Regions from separate parts of the Bradyrhizobium sp. BR 1432 genome, predicted to be linked through region 1. Evidence: predicted binding sites of a transcription regulator. Region 1 holds the regulator's gene; each other region holds the start of a gene.

The links. Region 1 encodes LexA, which represses DNA repair genes until DNA is damaged. Its sites were predicted from a motif close to TGTTCNNNNTGTGTTCNG; they were not measured.
Region 2: ACSKB8_RS06965 (DNA recombination protein RmuC) is a predicted target of LexA. The motif match lies at 2,300-2,317, and genes of this name have one in related genera.
Region 3: ACSKB8_RS06695 (ATP-dependent Clp protease adaptor ClpS) is a predicted target of LexA. The motif match lies at 1,497-1,514, and genes of this name have one in related genera.
Region 4: uvrA (excinuclease ABC subunit UvrA) is a predicted target of LexA. The motif match lies at 2,655-2,672, and genes of this name have one in related genera.

What each region holds. Positions count from the first base shown of each region.
Region 1 is NZ_JBPUGF010000003.1:6,289,169-6,293,377, forward strand. Features, by position in the region: gene ACSKB8_RS30500 (ComEC/Rec2 family competence protein) at 1-762, shown strand, start outside; gene ACSKB8_RS30505 (hypothetical protein) at 902-1,336, opposite strand; gene ACSKB8_RS30510 (hypothetical protein) at 1,504-1,734, opposite strand; gene lexA (transcriptional repressor LexA) at 1,914-2,615, opposite strand; gene ACSKB8_RS30520 (molybdopterin molybdotransferase MoeA) at 2,792-4,003, opposite strand.
Region 2 is NZ_JBPUGF010000003.1:1,429,339-1,433,547, forward strand. Features, by position in the region: gene truA (tRNA pseudouridine(38-40) synthase TruA) at 1-403, opposite strand, end outside; gene fmt (methionyl-tRNA formyltransferase) at 522-1,457, opposite strand; gene def (peptide deformylase) at 1,650-2,177, opposite strand; gene ACSKB8_RS06965 (DNA recombination protein RmuC) at 2,349-3,548, shown strand; gene ACSKB8_RS06970 (GIY-YIG nuclease family protein) at 3,682-3,984, shown strand; gene ACSKB8_RS06975 (AmpG family muropeptide MFS transporter) at 4,164-4,209, shown strand, end outside.
Region 3 is NZ_JBPUGF010000003.1:1,367,921-1,372,129, forward strand. Features, by position in the region: gene ACSKB8_RS06680 (methyl-accepting chemotaxis protein) at 1-97, opposite strand, end outside; gene ACSKB8_RS06685 (enoyl-CoA hydratase) at 211-981, opposite strand; gene ACSKB8_RS06690 (MarR family winged helix-turn-helix transcriptional regulator) at 978-1,418, opposite strand; gene ACSKB8_RS06695 (ATP-dependent Clp protease adaptor ClpS) at 1,557-2,708, shown strand; gene ACSKB8_RS06700 (AAA family ATPase) at 2,747-3,271, shown strand; gene ACSKB8_RS06705 (tannase/feruloyl esterase family alpha/beta hydrolase) at 3,305-4,209, opposite strand, start outside.
Region 4 is NZ_JBPUGF010000003.1:6,412,517-6,416,725, forward strand. Features, by position in the region: gene uvrA (excinuclease ABC subunit UvrA) at 1-2,558, opposite strand, end outside; partial or broken gene ACSKB8_RS31150 (outer membrane protein) at 2,845-3,517, opposite strand; gene ACSKB8_RS31155 (outer membrane protein) at 3,751-4,209, opposite strand, start outside.

The DNA.
Region 1 (4,209 bases):
GGCGTGTTCTGGTGGCTGATGGGGATCGGGAACGACTGGATGGTCGCGGTATCGCGCTGGGTGGCGGCACTGCCGGGCGCAATCGGCCGCATCCCCGCCTTCGGCATCGCGCCGCTGATCGCGGCAAGCCTCGGGATCATCGTGATGGGCCTGTTGCGCACACCCTTGCGCTGGTCTGGTGCGCTGATGTTGTTGGCTTCCATTGCCTGGGGGCTGTCGGTGCGGCAGCCCGACATCCTGATTGCCGGAGACGGCGCGAGCGTCGCGGTGCGCGGCCGGGACGGGCACCTGCATGTCATCCGGGCGAGCAAGGACGGCTTTCTGCTTAGGGAGTGGTTAGCTGCCGACGCCGATCCGCGCGACGCCGGGAGTAGCTCGCTGGCCGATGGCGTGTCGTGTGACGAGGCGGGCTGCGTGACGCCGCTCGACGACGGGCGGCTGGTTGCGCTTTCCTTGCGGATCGACGCGCTGGCTGATGATTGCAGCCGCGCCGCGCTGGTGGTGACGCGGCGGCCCGCGCCGCCGGATTGTGCGGCGATGGTGGTCGATCGGCAGCGTCTCACCAGTCAAGGCGCGCTGGCGTTGACGCAGCGTGGTGACGGTTTTGCAGTTCAAGCTGTGAGAGCGAGAGGCACAAGCCGCCCTTGGCTCCCGGCCGGCGCCGGCGAGGGTGATTTCGACGGGAGCCTTGCGCCGAAGGCGGCTACGGCCCGCAACCGGGACGCGACTCCGGCGGAGACCGACTTGCAGGCCGACGATTAAGGCCAGACGATTAAGAACAAATGCGAGGACTTGGTCCGGGTCCAACCGGACTTTCGCAGAACATAAATCATACCATCTCGCCGGCCTCGGCCGGCGATGGCATTTTCAATCCTGGCCCGACCTGGTGGCCAGGGACGGCTCAGCCGATCGGCAGACGCGTGATCGTCGGCCGGCTGTCGGCATCGATCTGCGGCTTGTGCTCGCGCTCGCCGACCGGCTGCGTCACCGGCAGTTGCAGCACGGTTGCGCGCTGGCCTTCGACGAGCTGCGTCACCAGCACGTATTTGCCGTCGGGGAATTCGATCGCGTCATGATGGCGATCGGGAACGTGCGGATCGATCTTGCCGAACTTGCCGACGCGGGAGTTGATCGTGCGCGTCCAGATCCAACGATTGTCGTAACGGACGTTGTCGGCGAAGGCGAGCTCCGTTCCCGGCAGCAGGCAGACGGCCACGGTCGGGTCGGCCGCGGAAGCAAAACCGCGCGTCGAGGTGCCGCGGAACGTTGTCGACACGATCGTCTCGCCGACTTCGGCGGGGCGCGATGCAACGGCATGCAGACTGTAGTCACACATCGGGTGCTCCTATTCGAAGATAGCAACCCGCGCCTCTTTCGGAGGCGCAAGCCTCTATCAGAGTGGAAGCACGTAACGTTCTGCTTGGTTGTGGGCGAATCTGCGGCTGGCGTCAGCAGGATGCGATCACATTATCTTTCCCGAATCCGATAGGAACAAAGTTCGCTTTAGTGCATTTGGCGGATGCGAGCGTCAGCGGCCTGCGGGCGCCGACCATCGGAATATGGCCAACTCGGCTGTGGTTGTCGCGCGACGGCATTTCGGGCGCTACGCAATTGCTCGGTCGTTGTTGCGTGCGCCGACTTGCGGGGATGGTGCTGCGATTGTGCTGCGAATGCTTGCGCTGCCGATGCAGCGATCAGCATACTGGCGAACGCGCTCAAAACGATCTTGCGCATCGTTGTCTCCTCGATCTCTTGAGCCGCAAAGCGATGAGTGCTTCGGGCGGCATGTCGAGGACATAGCGCTGGGAGAGGGGCCAGATAATCTGCCCAAGATCAGAAAGACTATCCAGCTGGAGCGGACAATCCGTCCGCTCCAATCGGAATCATTGATATCGAATGACCGCTGGGTCGTCTCAGTACTTGCGGTACAGCCCGATCAGCTTGCCCTGAATCTTCACCCGGTTCGGCGGCAGGATGCGCACCTCGTAGGCGGCGTTGGCGGGTTCGAGCGCGATCGAGGCGCCGCGGCGGCGGAAGCGCTTGAGCGTCGCTTCCTCGTCGTCGATCAGCGCCACCACGATGTCGCCGGTATCGGCGCTCTCGTTGCGCTGGATCAGCGCCATGTCGCCGTCGAGGATGCCGGCCTCGACCATCGAATCGCCGCGCACTTCGAGCGCATAGTGTTCGCCCGAGCCGAGCATGTCGGGCGGCACGCTGATGGTGTGACTGCGGGTCTGCAACGCTTCGATCGGCGTACCGGCTGCGATGCGACCCATCACGGGCACCGCAACGGGACGCTCGCCCTCGTCGGCGGGCGGACTGGAGCTCGCGCGCACCTTGCCGAGATTGCCCTCGATGACGCTTGGCGTGAAGCCGCGGCGGTTGCCGGCGGCGGCCTGGAGCTCAGGCAGCTTGATCACCTCGATGGCGCGAGCGCGGTTGGGCAGGCGGCGGATGAAGCCGCGCTCCTCCAGCGCGGTGATCAGGCGATGGATGCCCGATTTCGAGCGCAGGTCGAGCGCATCCTTCATCTCGTCGAAGGAGGGCGGCACGCCGCTTTCCTTCAGACGTTCGCTGATGAACCGCAGAAGCTCGTATTGTTTGCGCGTTAACATCTCGACCAAAGTCCCCCGGTCGATGTCGTTCGATTCCGAGACGCTGAATTGGAGCGGCGAACCGCTACATCCTCGAAACAAATCATGAACGGACACTATATGTTCGATATGTGTTCCGCAACTGCTTAATTTACCGTGAACGCGACAAAGTTCGCGGAACACGTGTGGTGGTGCGCTCAGACGGGCAGGCGCAGCACCTCGCAAGGCGAGCCGGCTCCGGCTTTCGGCGCGAACGGTGCGCGCACGAGAAGTGCCTGCGCCGCAGCGAGATTCGCAAGCAGCGAGGAATCCTGGTGATTGACGGGAACGGCCACCAGCGTGCCGTCGTCGCGCTGTTCCAGACGTGCGCGAAGATAATCCGCGCGCATATCGTTTGCGCCCACATCGCGGCCGAGCACGGCGCGCTCATGGCGGTGATGAATCACGGATCGACCCGACACCGCACGAATCAGCGGGACCATGAACAGGAAGGCGCACACATAGGACGAGACGGGATTACCCGGCAGGCCGATCACGCGCATCGCGCCGAGCCGTCCATGCATCATCGGCTTGCCCGGGCGCATCGCAATCTTCCAGAACGCCATCGAGATACCTTCGTCCCTCAGCGCCTGCTGGACAAGATCGTGGTCGCCGACCGATGCACCGCCGGTCGTGACCAGGATGTCGGCGCCGCTCTCGCGGGCGCGGCGGATGCCGGCGGTGGTGGCCTCCAGCGTGTCGGCGGCAATGCCGAGGTCGATGGTGTCAGCCCCCTCGCTGCGGGCGAGCGCGTGCAGGGCATAGCCGTTGGAATAGACGATCTGGCCGCGGCCGGGCGTGGTGCCCGGCATCACCAGTTCGTTGCCGGTGGCGAGGATCGCGACCTTCGGACGGCGGCAGACGGCAAGCTGGGGGTAATTCATGGCGGCGGCGAGCGCGAGGTCGCGCTCGGTGAGGCGGGTTCCCTTGCGCAGGAGCACGGCGCCTTCGGAGAAGTCGACGCCTGCGGGGCGGATGTGCCGGCCGGGAATCGCGGCTTCCTTGATCGTGATGCGCTTGCCGTCCGCGACCGTATCCTCCTGGATCACGACGGCGTCGGCACCGTTGGGAACGACGCCGCCGGTGAAGATCCGCACGGCTTCGCCGGCGCCGACCGTTCCCGCGAACGGACGCCCCGCGGCTACCTCGCCAATCACCGTCAGCTGGGAATCGATCGCCCCCGCGTCGGCCGCGCGCACGGCATAACCATCCATCGCGGACATTGCTTCAGGCGGCTGCGTGCGCAGCGCCGCCACGTCGCGGGCGAGCACACGGTGGAAGGCTGCGTCGAGAGCAACCATTTCCTCGGCCAGAGGCTCCGCGCCGGCAAGCACGGCGGCAAGCGCATCGGAAACCGGCATGAGAGCCACGGCGAAAACTCCTGCTCGCGGACGAATTGGCAGGAAGCCTTCTAGCCGAGCGCGAGCGCAGAGGCAAAAGAGCAGCCGAGCGGGATGATCATCCCGACGACGCATTCATAGGCAACGAAGGCGACGTCAGGCCCGGCGCGACATGATCTCCAGGACGAGGCAGATTGGTACCAGGGTGGCCATGGCTAGGACGAGAATGACCAGAG
Region 2 (4,209 bases), 4.9 Mb from region 1:
GTCGCGGCACGCGCCAGGCGTGGCCGACGTCGAGCGCGAGATTGGCGCGGGTGTTGATGATGCGGTAGCGGTAGTGGCGCTTGATGGCCGAGAAGCGCGCCTCGAAGGTCTCGGGGACGATCTCGGCCTCGAGCACCGCGACCGGATGCGGGCGCAGATGCGCGTTGAGCCCGTCGCGAAAACGATCCGGCGCAAATTGCTTCGCGATGTCGACATGCGCAACCTGGCCGAGCGCGTGCACGCCGGCATCGGTGCGGCCGGCGCCATGCACCCGCGCGTCCGCGCCGGTCATCGCCTTGACGGCAGCTTCCAGCGCGCCCTGCACCGAGGGCAGCGTCTCTTGCACCTGCCAGCCGCAGAACGGCGCGCCGTCATATTCGATGGTGAGCTTGTAGCGGGGCATCTCAATCCGGGTTGTGTCATCATCCGCGAAGGCGGACGATCCAGTACTCTGCGACGGCTCCGTTCGACCGAGACGCCTCGGCGTACTGGATACCCCCCTTTCGCGGGGTGTGACAGCGTCAGCTGAACTTCGAGCCCGCCTTCAGCGGCACGCCACGCAAAAAGTCAGCCGCCTGCATCCGGGCCTTGCCTTCGCGCTGGAGCTCGATGATGCGGATCGCACCCTCGCCGCAGGCGATGGTGAGGTGGTCGTCGAGCACCTCGCCGGGCGCAGCTGAGCCGTTCGCCAATTCACATCGCAGGATCTTGACGCGCGCATTCTCGCTGACGTCCGCGAGCTCGGCCCAGGCACCGGGGAACGGCGACAGGCCGTGGATGTGGCGCAGCACCGCGCGCGCGGGCCTGGTCCAGTCGATCCGCGCCTCGGCCTTGTCGATCTTGGCGGCATAGGTGACGCCGTCCTCGCTCTGCTTTTTGAGCTGGAGCCCGCCGCGTCCGAGCGCCGCCATGGCGCGCACCATCAGATCGGCACCGAGCCGGGAGAGGCGATCGTGCAGATCGAGCGCGGTCATATTGTCAGTGATCGCGAGCCGCTCGGCCATGGCGACGTCGCCGGTGTCGAGGCCGACATCCATCTTCATCACCATCACGCCGCTCTCGGCATCGCCTGCCATGATGGCGCGATTGATCGGCGCGGCGCCGCGCCAGCGCGGCAACAGCGAAGCGTGCAGATTGTAGCAGCCGAGCTTTGGCGCATCGAGGATGGCCTGCGGCAGGATCATGCCATAGGCGACGACGACCGCGGCATCGGCATCGAAGGCGCGAAATTCGTCGAGCGCTTCCGGTGTCTTCAATGTCTTCGGCGTCAGCACGGGAACACCGAGTTTTCGCGCAGCTTCTTCAACCGGCGTGGGCTGCAATTGCAGGCCGCGCCGCCCGCCCGGCTTCGGCGCGCGGGTGTAGACGGCCGCGATCTCGTGGCCATGCGCGACCAGCTCGAGCAGCGTCGGCACGGAGAAATCGGGCGTGCCCATGAAGATCAGGCGGAGGGGCATGGGACGAGACAATCCTCGGAAAGGAACAGAGTACTCGTCATGGCCGGGCTTGTCCCGGCCATCCACGTTCTTTCTCACTCGACGGACGAAGAACGTGGATGCCCGGCACCTTAGCTTGAAGACGCGCTTCGCGCTTTTGGGCTTGAAGACGCGCTTCGCGCTTTTGGCCGGGCATGACGGCGGGGGACGTGGTTACTCCCCCGCGCGCTTGGCGGCTTTCTCGAACTTCTTCATCACGCGGTCGCGCTTGAGCTTCGACAAATAGTCGACGAACAAGACGCCGTTGAGATGATCGATCTCGTGCTGGATGCAGGTGGCATAGAGGCCTTCGGCATCCTCCTCGTGCACCTTGCCGTCGAGGTCGGTGAAGCGCACACGCACCTTCGCGGGACGCTCGACCTCCTCGTAATATTCGGGGATCGACAGGCAGCCTTCCTCGTACACCGAAAGTTCCTCCGAGGAGGAGAGAATCTCCGGGTTGATGAAGACACGCGGCTCGTGCTTGGTCTCGCCGTTCTCGTCGCGCTTGGCGAGGTCCATGGTGATCAGCCGCAATGGCTGCGCGACCTGGATCGCCGCGAGGCCGATGCCGGGCGCGTCATACATGGTCTCGAACATGTCGTCGGCAAGCTTGCGGATCTCCGGCGTGACCTTCTCGATCGGCTTGGAGATCAGACGCAGCTGCTTGTCGGGCAGGATGATGATTTCTCTGAGGGCCATGGCGGCGATTTAAGCTGCGCGCCGGATGCGGTCAATCCGGCCAGGAACTTCGTTAACCCTCCGCTAACCATAAAACTTGAGCTTTCGTTAACCATAAAAATTAGTGGGTCGTTAACCACCGGCGTTCCCTCTTCGTTCGCGCATTCCGGCGAATCGGGTAGAAGGGGCTGCATGAACGAGATCATTGTCATGCTGGGCGACTGGCCGGTGCGCACGATCGATGCGCTGATCGGCTTCGGCGCCCTTGTCCTCATCCTGCTGGTAGTGATTGCGATCGTGATCGCGCGCTCCGGGCGGCGCGGCGCGGAACTCGCGATGGCGCATGCGATCCGGGCCGACGAGCTCGAGGAGCGCCTGAGCGAGGTGCTGCGGGCCCAGAGCGAGGCCTCGGGCCGGGTCGACGCCATGACCCAGGCGCTGGCCGGCCGCCAGGCCGAGATGGCGCGGGCGGTCAACGAGCGGCTGGATTCGGTGACACATCGCGTTGGCCAGTCCATGGAACATTCGACCCGCAACACCATGGAGAGCCTGCGCGCGCTGCATGAGCGGCTCGGCATCATCGACAGCGCGCACAAGAACCTCACCGACCTCACCACGCAGGTCACCACCTTGCGCGACGTGCTCGCCAACAAGCAGTCGCGCGGCGCCTTCGGCCAGGCGCGGATGGAAGCGATCGTCCAGGACGGTCTTCCAAAAGGGTCCTACGAGTTCCAGTTCACGCTCTCAACCGGCAAGCGGCCCGATTGCGTCGTGTTCCTGCCGGACCAGCGCCCGCTCTGCATCGATGCGAAATTTCCGCTGGAGGCAATGACCGCGCTGCACGACGCCCGCACCGACGAGGAGCGGCGCCTCGCCACGCAGCGGCTGCGCGGCGACGTGATGAAGCACGTCAGCGACATCGCCGAAAAATATCTCGTCACCGGCGAGACCCAGGAGATGGCGCTGATGTTCGTGCCGTCGGAATCGGTCTATGCCGAGATCCATGACGGCTTCGACGACGTGATCCAGAAGGCCTATCGCGCCCGCGTCGTGCTGGTGTCGCCCTCGCTGCTGATGCTCGCGATCCAAGTCATGCAGCAGATCATGAAGGACGCGCGCATGCGCGATGCCGCCGACCAGATCCGCACCGAGGTGATCAAGCTGGGCGACGACCTCGGCCGCCTGCGCGACCGCGTGCTGAAACTGCAAAAGCATTTTGCCGACGTCAACGAGGACGTGAGGCAGGTGCTGATCTCCGCCGACAAGATCGAGAAACGCGCCGGCCGAATCGAGGAGCTCGATTTCAGCAAGGCGGATGCGCCCGAAGGCCCACATTTGGTGGCCACCGGTGCGCCGGAGCTGTTTCCGAGGAAGCTCCAGGCGGGGGAGTGACTTGAGGCACACTGTCATGCCCCGCGCAGGCGGGGCATCCAGTACGCTGTGGCGGTGGTGATTGAGCCGAGAGGCCGGTGGTTACTGGATCGTCCGCCTTCGCGGACGATGACAGCGGAGGGGAAGGCGGCAGATGAGTGCACGCCACTACTACGTCTACATTCTCGCCAGCAAGATCGGCGGCACGCTCTATATCGGCGTGACGAATGACCTCGTCCGCCGCATCGCCGAGCACAAGTCTAAACTCATCGAGAGCTTCACAGAGAAATATGACGTCGCCCGGCTGGTCTACTTCGAACAGTTCGACGATCCCGAGAATGCGATCAAGCGGGAGAAGCGGCTCAAGAAGTGGAACAGGGCCTGGAAAATCCGACTGATCGAGCAGCAGAACCCAAATTGGGATGATCTTTATCCCGGGATAGCCGGGCCACCATGATGCCGTCATGCCCCGCGAAGGCGGGGCATCCAGTACGCCGCAGCGGGGGTGATTGAGCCGAGACGCTGGTGGATACTGGATCGTCCGCCTTCGCGGACGATGACACCGAGGGAAGCCGTGAGGGCTTCCGTCTAACCGGCTAGCAGAGTCTTTTCCCCAGAATCTGCTAACACCTTCCCATGACCGCACCCGACGCGACCTCCTCCGCCGGCGCTCCCGCTGCCT
Region 3 (4,209 bases), 4.9 Mb from region 1:
CGAACATCTGGATCGCCGTGCTGGTCAGCGCACCAACCGCCAGCAGCGCCATCAACACCAGGAGAAGCGTGCTTACCGATTTCTTAAACATTGCCATGGGCCGGGGCCTACTCGTCACGAATAGGCCACCTTGCATCGCGACATGCCAAGGTTTGGTTAAGGCTTTAATCAAATACCCGCGGTTGTGCCTGCCGGTAGGGCCGCGTTCCTTCACCCAACCTTGGTGAAATCAGGCGGACGGCGCTCCGCAAAGGCGGTGAATGCCTCGCGCGCTTCGGCGGTGCGCAGGCGCTGCGCGAACTGCTCGCCCTCCGCGTTCATCTGCGCGACCAGCGCCTCGCCATTGCGCATCAGCCGCTTGGTGGCGATGAGCGCGCCGGCCGGCTGGCGGGCCAGACGCTGGGCGAGTGCGAGCGCCTCGGTATCGAGCCGGTCGAGCGGCACCACCCAGTTGGCGAGGCCCCATTCCAGCGCGGCCTGCGCCGGCACCGTCTCGCCAAGCGCAAACATCTCGTAGGCCCGGGCATAGCCGATGCGCGCCGGCATCAACAGGCTGGAGGCGGCTTCCGGTACCAGCGCCAGGCCGACGAACGGCGTCGACAATTGCGCATTGTCGGCGAGCACGACGAGATCGCAATGCAACAGCATCGTGGTGCCGACACCGACGGCGCGGCCCTGCACGGCCGCAACCAGCGGCCGGGTGCATCGTGCCAGCGACTGGATGAAGCGCACGACGTTGCGGCTGCCTTCCGATTTGCCCGCAGCAACCGCCGCGAATTCGCCGACATCGTTGCCGGCAGTGAACATGTCGCCCTCGCCGCGGATCAGGATCACGCGGGCCGACGGATCGAACTCGGCGGATTCGATGCTGTCGGCGAGCTTGCCGTACATCGCGTCCGTGAGCGCGTTCTTCTTGTCGGGGCGCGCCAATGTCAGCGTGAGAATTCCGCCATTGCTCTCGATCCGGACGTGCTCGGTCATTCCTCTACTCCTCTTGGAAACTTGTCCTGAATGCTCGTCAGCCAGCGCGCGACGATGTCGATCTCAGCAACCGTAAATCCTTCCGTCAGCGCCGCGTTGACCTCCGCCGCGCCTGCTTTCGCCTGCGCCAGCGCGGTGCGCCCCTTCGGCGTCAGCCAGATCCGCCAGGCGCGGCCGTCCTCGCGGTCGGCTCGCCGCTCGATCAGTTTGGCGGCCGCGGTGCGGTCGACGAGGCCGGAAATGCCGGCCGGGCCAAGATCGAGCGCCGCGCCCGCCTCGCCCATCAGCACGCCGTCCTGTCGGCCGAGGATGAAGAGCAGCCCGGCCTGCGCCGGCGTCACCTCGCTCTCGGGCCGAGCCGCCATCCAGCGCTGCAACCGGCGTTGCGCGACGCTCAGCAGGTAGATCAGCCGATGGTGGGGTACTTTAGTTCGCATGCGAAATATATATCGGGGTTGGTGGGATTGTCAAAAGAGCTTGCTAAGCGCCACACGCTTGACCGCCGGCTCTTTTTATGTTCCTTATTTGTTCTGTTCTAGTTTTGGTTGTGGCGGAGTTATTTCATGACGGACGATGTGCGCGGCGAGCGTGAGCCGGCTCAGCTCGTGATTTACAACGATGACGACACGCCGGACGAGTTCGTCATCGGGCTGCTCCGCCAGGTTTTTGGCAAGTCGGACCGCGAAGCAGCCGCTCTGATGATGCGGATCGAGCGCGAGGAGAAAGCCGCCTGCGGTCCCTACCCGCAATCCGTCGCAGAGGCGCTTTTCAAGTCGGCCAGTCAATATATTTGGCTGGGCCAGCATCCCCTGAAGATCACGCTGGAAGAGATCAGGACTCCCTGTGAGCTCTGCGGCAAGCCGAAAGGGCAGACGGATGTTCGCATCGGCAGCCGTACCGTGTGGCTATGCAACGACTGCATGCGCGCCGCAGACACCGTGAATGCGCCGCAAGAACCGGAAAAGGAGCTCGAACACGCCTGCGAGGTGCTGGACTGGCACTTCACCGGCGTCCCACGCAGCAAGCTCGTGACCACGATCCGTCAGTTTCCCGGCCATATGCGGGTAGATCTCCAGGCCGCGATCGACCGCCTGTTCGGCAAGGCGATCCGGCTTTTCGGGCTGAACGAGGAACAGCGCTACGAAACGCTGTCGATTTCACGGCTCCTTCGGGAAGGCCGCAACGCGCTCGCGATTGCACCGCTGCAATATTCTGACCTCGATGTCGGCGAGAAGAGCCCGGTCAAGTGCCTCGATAACGGTCTGTGGCTGTGCGAGCAGGATGGTCTTCGCTACGCGGTATTGCTCTGCGCGCACCGCGAATACAGCCGCGAGCCGGGGATTCGACTAGAAATCGTTGTGCCTGCGGGCACCGCAGGCGCAGTCCTCGTCCAGCAATGCTTCGGCGAATTGGAACAGGCCGTGCAAGCCGCGCGCACCTATCGCGGAAAAATCCTCTCGCTTGATGCCAACTCTGACTATCGCGGATACTCGCGCGGCATCACCGTGCATCGGTTGCCGCCGGTGTCGCGGAACGAGGTGATCCTCCCGGAGCGGACCTTGCGGCTGCTCGATCGCAACGTGCTGAATTTCGTCGGCACGCGCGATCAGTTGCGCCGGCTTGGCCAGTCGACACGCAAGGGCATCCTTTTGTACGGGCCGCCCGGCACGGGCAAGACCCACACGATCCGCTATCTCGCAACACATTTGCCGGGCATACGACGCTGATCATCACCGCCGAGCAAATCGGCCTTCTCGGTGCCTATATGAGCCTGGCACGGCTGCTTCAGCCGTCGATGGTCGTGATCGAGGACGTCGATCTCATTGCCCGCGACCGCGACGACATGGGGCCGTGTGAGGAGTCCATGTTGAACAAATTGCTCAACGAGATGGACGGGCTGAAGGAGGACGCAGACATCCTGTTCATCCTGACCACCAATCGGCCGGAGGACCTCGAAAGTGCGCTCGCCGGTCGCCCCGGTCGCATCGACCAGGCGATCGAAGTGCCCCTGCCTGACGAGACCGGCCGCAACAAGCTGGCTCGGCTCTATGGCAAAGGACTGCCGCTCAATGATGCGGTCGTCGCGGAGGCCGCCCGACGCAGCGAGGGCACGAGCTGCGCGTTCATCAAGGAACTGATGCGACGGCTGGCGCAGGCCAGCCTCGCTCGCGATGGCGGCAACTCCGTAACGTCAGCCGATATCGACGAGGCCCTCGATGACATGCTGTTCTCCGGCGGCCGCCTCAATGCGCGCCTGCTCGGCGGCGCGCAGGAGATGGCAGCGGGATGAAGTTAGTCGCGAAGGCCAGCCGGCCTCCTCCCTTTAGGGCGCACAGGTGAAGCTCGAGGCCTCCGTCAACGGGCCGCGCTTGTAGTGCGGCCAGGCTGGCCAGCGGCACAGCGGCAGCGCGCGGGTCACCGCAAACGACGGCGCCTCGATCTTCTGCTCGGTGACTTCGAGATCGCCGGGCGCCTTGCCGTTCTCGACCCAGTCGACCAGCGCGCTCAGCATGTCGACATTGGCCGGCGCCCCGGAGCCGACATGGTCGACACCGGGGGCGGTGTAGAGCCGCGCAAACTCGGCGGTCTCGGCCTTGCCGAGCTTGCGCTCGACGCTCTCGAAATAGCGGATGCCGGCATAGGGGCTCTGTGCGTAGTCGGCCATGTGCTCGAGCATGATCAGCCGACCGCCGCGCATCCGGAAGCGGCTGAGATCGGGATCGGTCGAATCCATCAGCTTGGAGACTTCGAGCAGCCGCGCCTTGTGCTCCTCCAGCTTGTAGGTGGTGACGTCAAGCTTGGGATCGCGCGCGAACACATATTGAATGCCTCCGGCGCCATAGATCCAGGCGATGCCATTGTTGGGCGCAGGCGGCTGCGCCGGCGGCGCGGTGCCGAGCCACCAGGCCACCCAGCCGCCGGTCGGGCCGATTGCCGGCGTGTCCTCGCCGGAGATGCCCCAACCCGGATAATCGTCGAGACCATTGGCGAGCGCGAACGGGAATTTGTAGGTGCCATGCAGCGTGTTCACGGCCTTGATCTGCGCCTCAGTGAGACACTGATCGCCGCTCTGGCCCGCCGCGCAGCGCAGCGTCTCGACCTTGAACGCCGCCTTGCAGGCGACCGGATCCTGCACCAGCGCATCGTCGGAGCCATCGGCCTTGTCGCAGGCCGCGCGCACGGCATCACCCACGAGCTTGACCTGTGCCGGATTGATCCAACCCGCGC
Region 4 (4,209 bases), 120 kb from region 1:
ACGCGGTGCAGCGTATTGAAAGTCTCGCGCACGCGCGGCACTGCCTTGAAGAACTCGGCGGCCTCCTCGACGGTCATGTCGAGCACGTCGGCGATGCTCTTGCCCTTGAACAGGACCTCCAGCGTCTCGCGGTTGTAGCGCTTGCCCTTGCAGACGTCGCAGGTGACGTAGACGTCGGGCAGGAAGTGCATTTCGATCTTGATGACGCCGTCGCCCTGGCAGGCCTCGCAGCGGCCGCCCTTGACGTTGAAGGAGAAGCGGCCGGGCTCGTAACCGCGCGCCTTGGCCTCGGGCAGGCCGGCGAACCATTCGCGGATCGGCGTGAAGGCGCCGGTGTAGGTCGCGGGGTTGGAGCGCGGGGTGCGGCCGATCGGCGACTGGTCGATGTCGATGATCTTGTCGATATGCTCGAGGCCCTCGATGCGGTCGTGCGGCGCGGCGCCCTCGCTGGCATTGTTCAGCTTGCGGGCGATGGCGCGGTAGAGCGTGTCGATCAAGAGCGTCGACTTGCCACCGCCGGAGACGCCGGTGACGCAGGTGAACAGGCCGAGCGGAATTTCGGCGGTGACGTTCTTGAGGTTATTGCCGCGCGCATTGACCACCTTGATGGTGCGGCGATGGTTCGGCGGGCGCCGCTCCGGCACCTCGACCTCGAGCTCGCCGGTCAGGTACTTGCCGGTCAGCGATTTCGGGTTGCGCATGATCTCGGCGGGCGTGCCTTCGGCGACGATGTAGCCGCCATGCATGCCGGCGCCGGGGCCAATGTCGAGCACGTAGTCGGCGAGGCGAATGGCGTCCTCGTCGTGCTCGACCACGACCACGGTATTACCGAGGTCGCGCAGGCGCTTCAGTGTATCGAGCAGGCGCGCATTGTCGCGCTGGTGCAGGCCGATCGAGGGCTCGTCGAGCACGTAGAGCACGCCTGTTAGCCCCGAGCCGATCTGCGAGGCCAAGCGGATGCGCTGGCTCTCGCCGCCGGACAGCGTGCCGGAGGAGCGGGACAAGGTGAGATAGTTGAGGCCGACGTCGAGCAGGAAGGTGAGGCGCTCGCGGATTTCTTTCAGGATGCGGCCGGCGATCTCGTTCTGCTGCGCGTTGAGCGCATCAGGCACGGTCTCAAACCACTCGCCCGCCTTCTTGACCGACAGCTCCGAGATCTCGCCAATATGCTTGCCGCCGATCTTGACGCAAAGCGCCTCGGGCTTGAGCCGAAACCCGCGGCAGCCCTCGCAGGGTACGTCGTGGAAATATTTCGCCAGCTCCTCGCGCGCCCATTCGCTCTCGGTCTCGCGGTAGCGGCGGTTGATGTTGGTGATGACGCCCTCGAACGGCTTCTTGGTGTCGTAGGAGCGCACGCCATCCTGGTAGGAGAACTTGATCTCGTCCTCGCCGGAGCCGTAGAGGATCGCGTCCTTGGTCTTCTTGGCGAGATCCTTCCACTTGGTGTCGAGCGTGAACTTGTAGTGCTTGCCGAGCGCGGTCAGCGTCTGCTCGTAATAGGGCGACGACGATTTGGCCCAGGGCGCGATCGCGCCCTTGCGCAAGGACAGCTCCTTGTCGGGGATCACGAGATCCTCGTCGACATGCTGCTCGACGCCGAGGCCGCCGCAGGCGGGACAGGCACCGTAGGGATTGTTGAACGAAAACAGTCTGGGCTCGATCTCGGGGATGGTGAAGCCGGAGACCGGGCAGGCGAACTTTTCCGAGAACAGGATGCGCTCGGGCCCGCTCTTGTCGTGGATTTTCGCGGTCTTCTTTTTCTCTTTCTCTTCCGCAGGCGCAGCTGCGGGCGCGTCGGCGAACTCGACGACGGCGAGGCCTTCGGCGAGCTTCAGCGCGGTCTCAAAGCTCTCCGCAAGGCGCTGGCCGATGTCGGGGCGCACCACGATGCGGTCGACCACGACGTCGATGTCGTGCGGGAATTTCTTGTCGAGCGTCGGCGCTTCCGCCAGCTCGTAGAAGCTGCCGTCGATCTTGACGCGCTGAAAGCCCTTCTTGAGCCACTCGGCGAGCTCTTTGCGGTACTCGCCCTTGCGGCCGCGCACGACCGGAGCGAGCAGATAGAGGCGGGTGCCTTCGGGCAGCGCCAGCACGCGGTCGACCATCTGCGAGACGGTCTGGCTCTCGATCGGCAGGCCCGTGGCCGGTGAATAGGGTACGCCGACGCGCGCCCAGAGCAGGCGCATATAGTCGTAGATCTCGGTGACGGTGCCGACGGTGGAGCGCGGGTTCTTCGAGGTCGTCTTCTGCTCGATCGAGATGGCCGGCGATAGCCCGTCGATCTGATCGACGTCGGGCTTCTGCATCATCTCCAGGAATTGGCGCGCATAGGCCGACAGCAACTCGACGTAGCGGCGCTGGCCCTCGGCATAGATGGTGTCGAAGGCGAGCGAGGATTTGCCCGAGCCTGACAGGCCCGTGAACACCACCAGCTTGTCGCGGGGAATCTCGACGTCGATGTTCTTGAGGTTGTGCTCGCGCGCGCCACGGATCGTAATTGCGCGCAGGCTCGAGCCCGCGTTCTGTTGTTGGCGCTTGGCCTTGATCACTTCGTCCATCCCGGTGGTCCTCAAGGAATCCCAAAGACGCGCGATCGCGCCAATGCAAAAGGCGCGCTTCGCCCGGAACCGGGATCGGCGCCAATGGGTATGGCAGCGAACGTAGGAAGAACGGGCGCGGATTTCCAGTGGCCTTTGCGAATCGTCAACGGATTGTTGGTGCGCTGGCGGCATCTGGCGGCAGGAGCGGCGGAACTGCGGAAAGGGCGCTCAAAACAAAAAAGGCCGGCGCGAGGCCGGCCTTTCGTGACGATGTGACGTCGGTCGCGAAGATCAGTACTTCAGATCAGTACTTGGCGACGACCGGGCCGCCGAAGTGATAGTTCACGCCAACCTGCACGGTGTGGAAGTTGATCGTGCCGGACGCCAGCGGAGTGCCGAGGTTGGAGAAGTAGTTCTCGCTGCCGAGGCTGCGGATAGAGGTACTCGCCCTTGACCGACCACTGCGGAGCGAAGAACGCTTCAACGCCCGCACCGACGGTCCAGCCGGAGTGCCACTTGCTGTCGGAGACGCTCACGCCCAGCGCGCTGAGGGTGATCTTGTTGTCGATCCAGGCGTAACCACCGGTCCCGTAGAACAGGAAGTTATTGACGGCCCAGCCGATACGGCCACGCACGGTGCCGAGCGCATCGGTCTTGGAAGCCACGGTGATGCCAAGCGCGGTCGCCGAAGCGTTGACGTCAGCCCAGGCGCCATCCGCCTCGATGCCGAACACGACGTTGCCGGTCTGCCAGTTGTAGCCGGCGGTGCCGCCGACGAAGCCGCCCTGCATCTTCGGGTCGGTCGAAGTAGCTTCCCAAGCGCCGCCGCCGACGACACCGAGATAGAAGCCGGTCCAGTTATAGACAGCAACCGGAGCGATCGGCGCCTTGGTGTAGGGGCGGGCTGCGAGATCAGCGGCCGAAGCCGGAGCAGCGAGAGCGAACAAACAGGCCGAAGCCAACAAAACCTTCTTCATCTTCAATCTAATCCCAGTCCCAGTTTCTGTTGTTGCCTTCCATGCCGGAAGGGCAGCGGACTCAACGGCCCAACTAATGCCGTGCTTACACCACTAAAGCCGCAAGTTGTGTCTCCGAAAAGCCACAACAGCCCCCAAAACGTGGCAAGTGCTAACCTATTGTTCCGAAGAGCACGCAAGCAAAAGGCCGGCGCGGGGCCGGCCTTCAATCTCTCAGTGATATCAGGTAGATATCAGTATTTTGCGATGAGCGGACCGCCCCAGCGATAATTCACGCGGATCAAGCCGATATCAACATCCTGGCTGATGCGCTCGGAGCGCGTGACAACACCGAGCGGCGCACCGACGAAATTGCCGGACCCGGTGAAGTTGATCGTGCGGTTGCCGAGGAAGATGTGATCGTACTCGAAGCCGACCGACCAGTTCGGCGCAAATCCGAACTCGATGCCCGCGCCCACCGTGCCGCCCCAACGGGTCTCGTTGGCCCGGTCGAACTCGAGGCCTGTCGCCAAATCGAAGGTCCGATAGCGGTCACCGACGACGGCGCCGCCGCCCTTCACGTAGAGCAGCACATTGTTCCAGGCGTAGCCGACCTGGCCGGTGATCAAACCGAACGAGTCGATCTTCGAGCGGTTGCGAAGGGCGAACAGCGCGCTGTCATTGTCGCCAGAAAAGTCGGCCCAGTTGCCCTG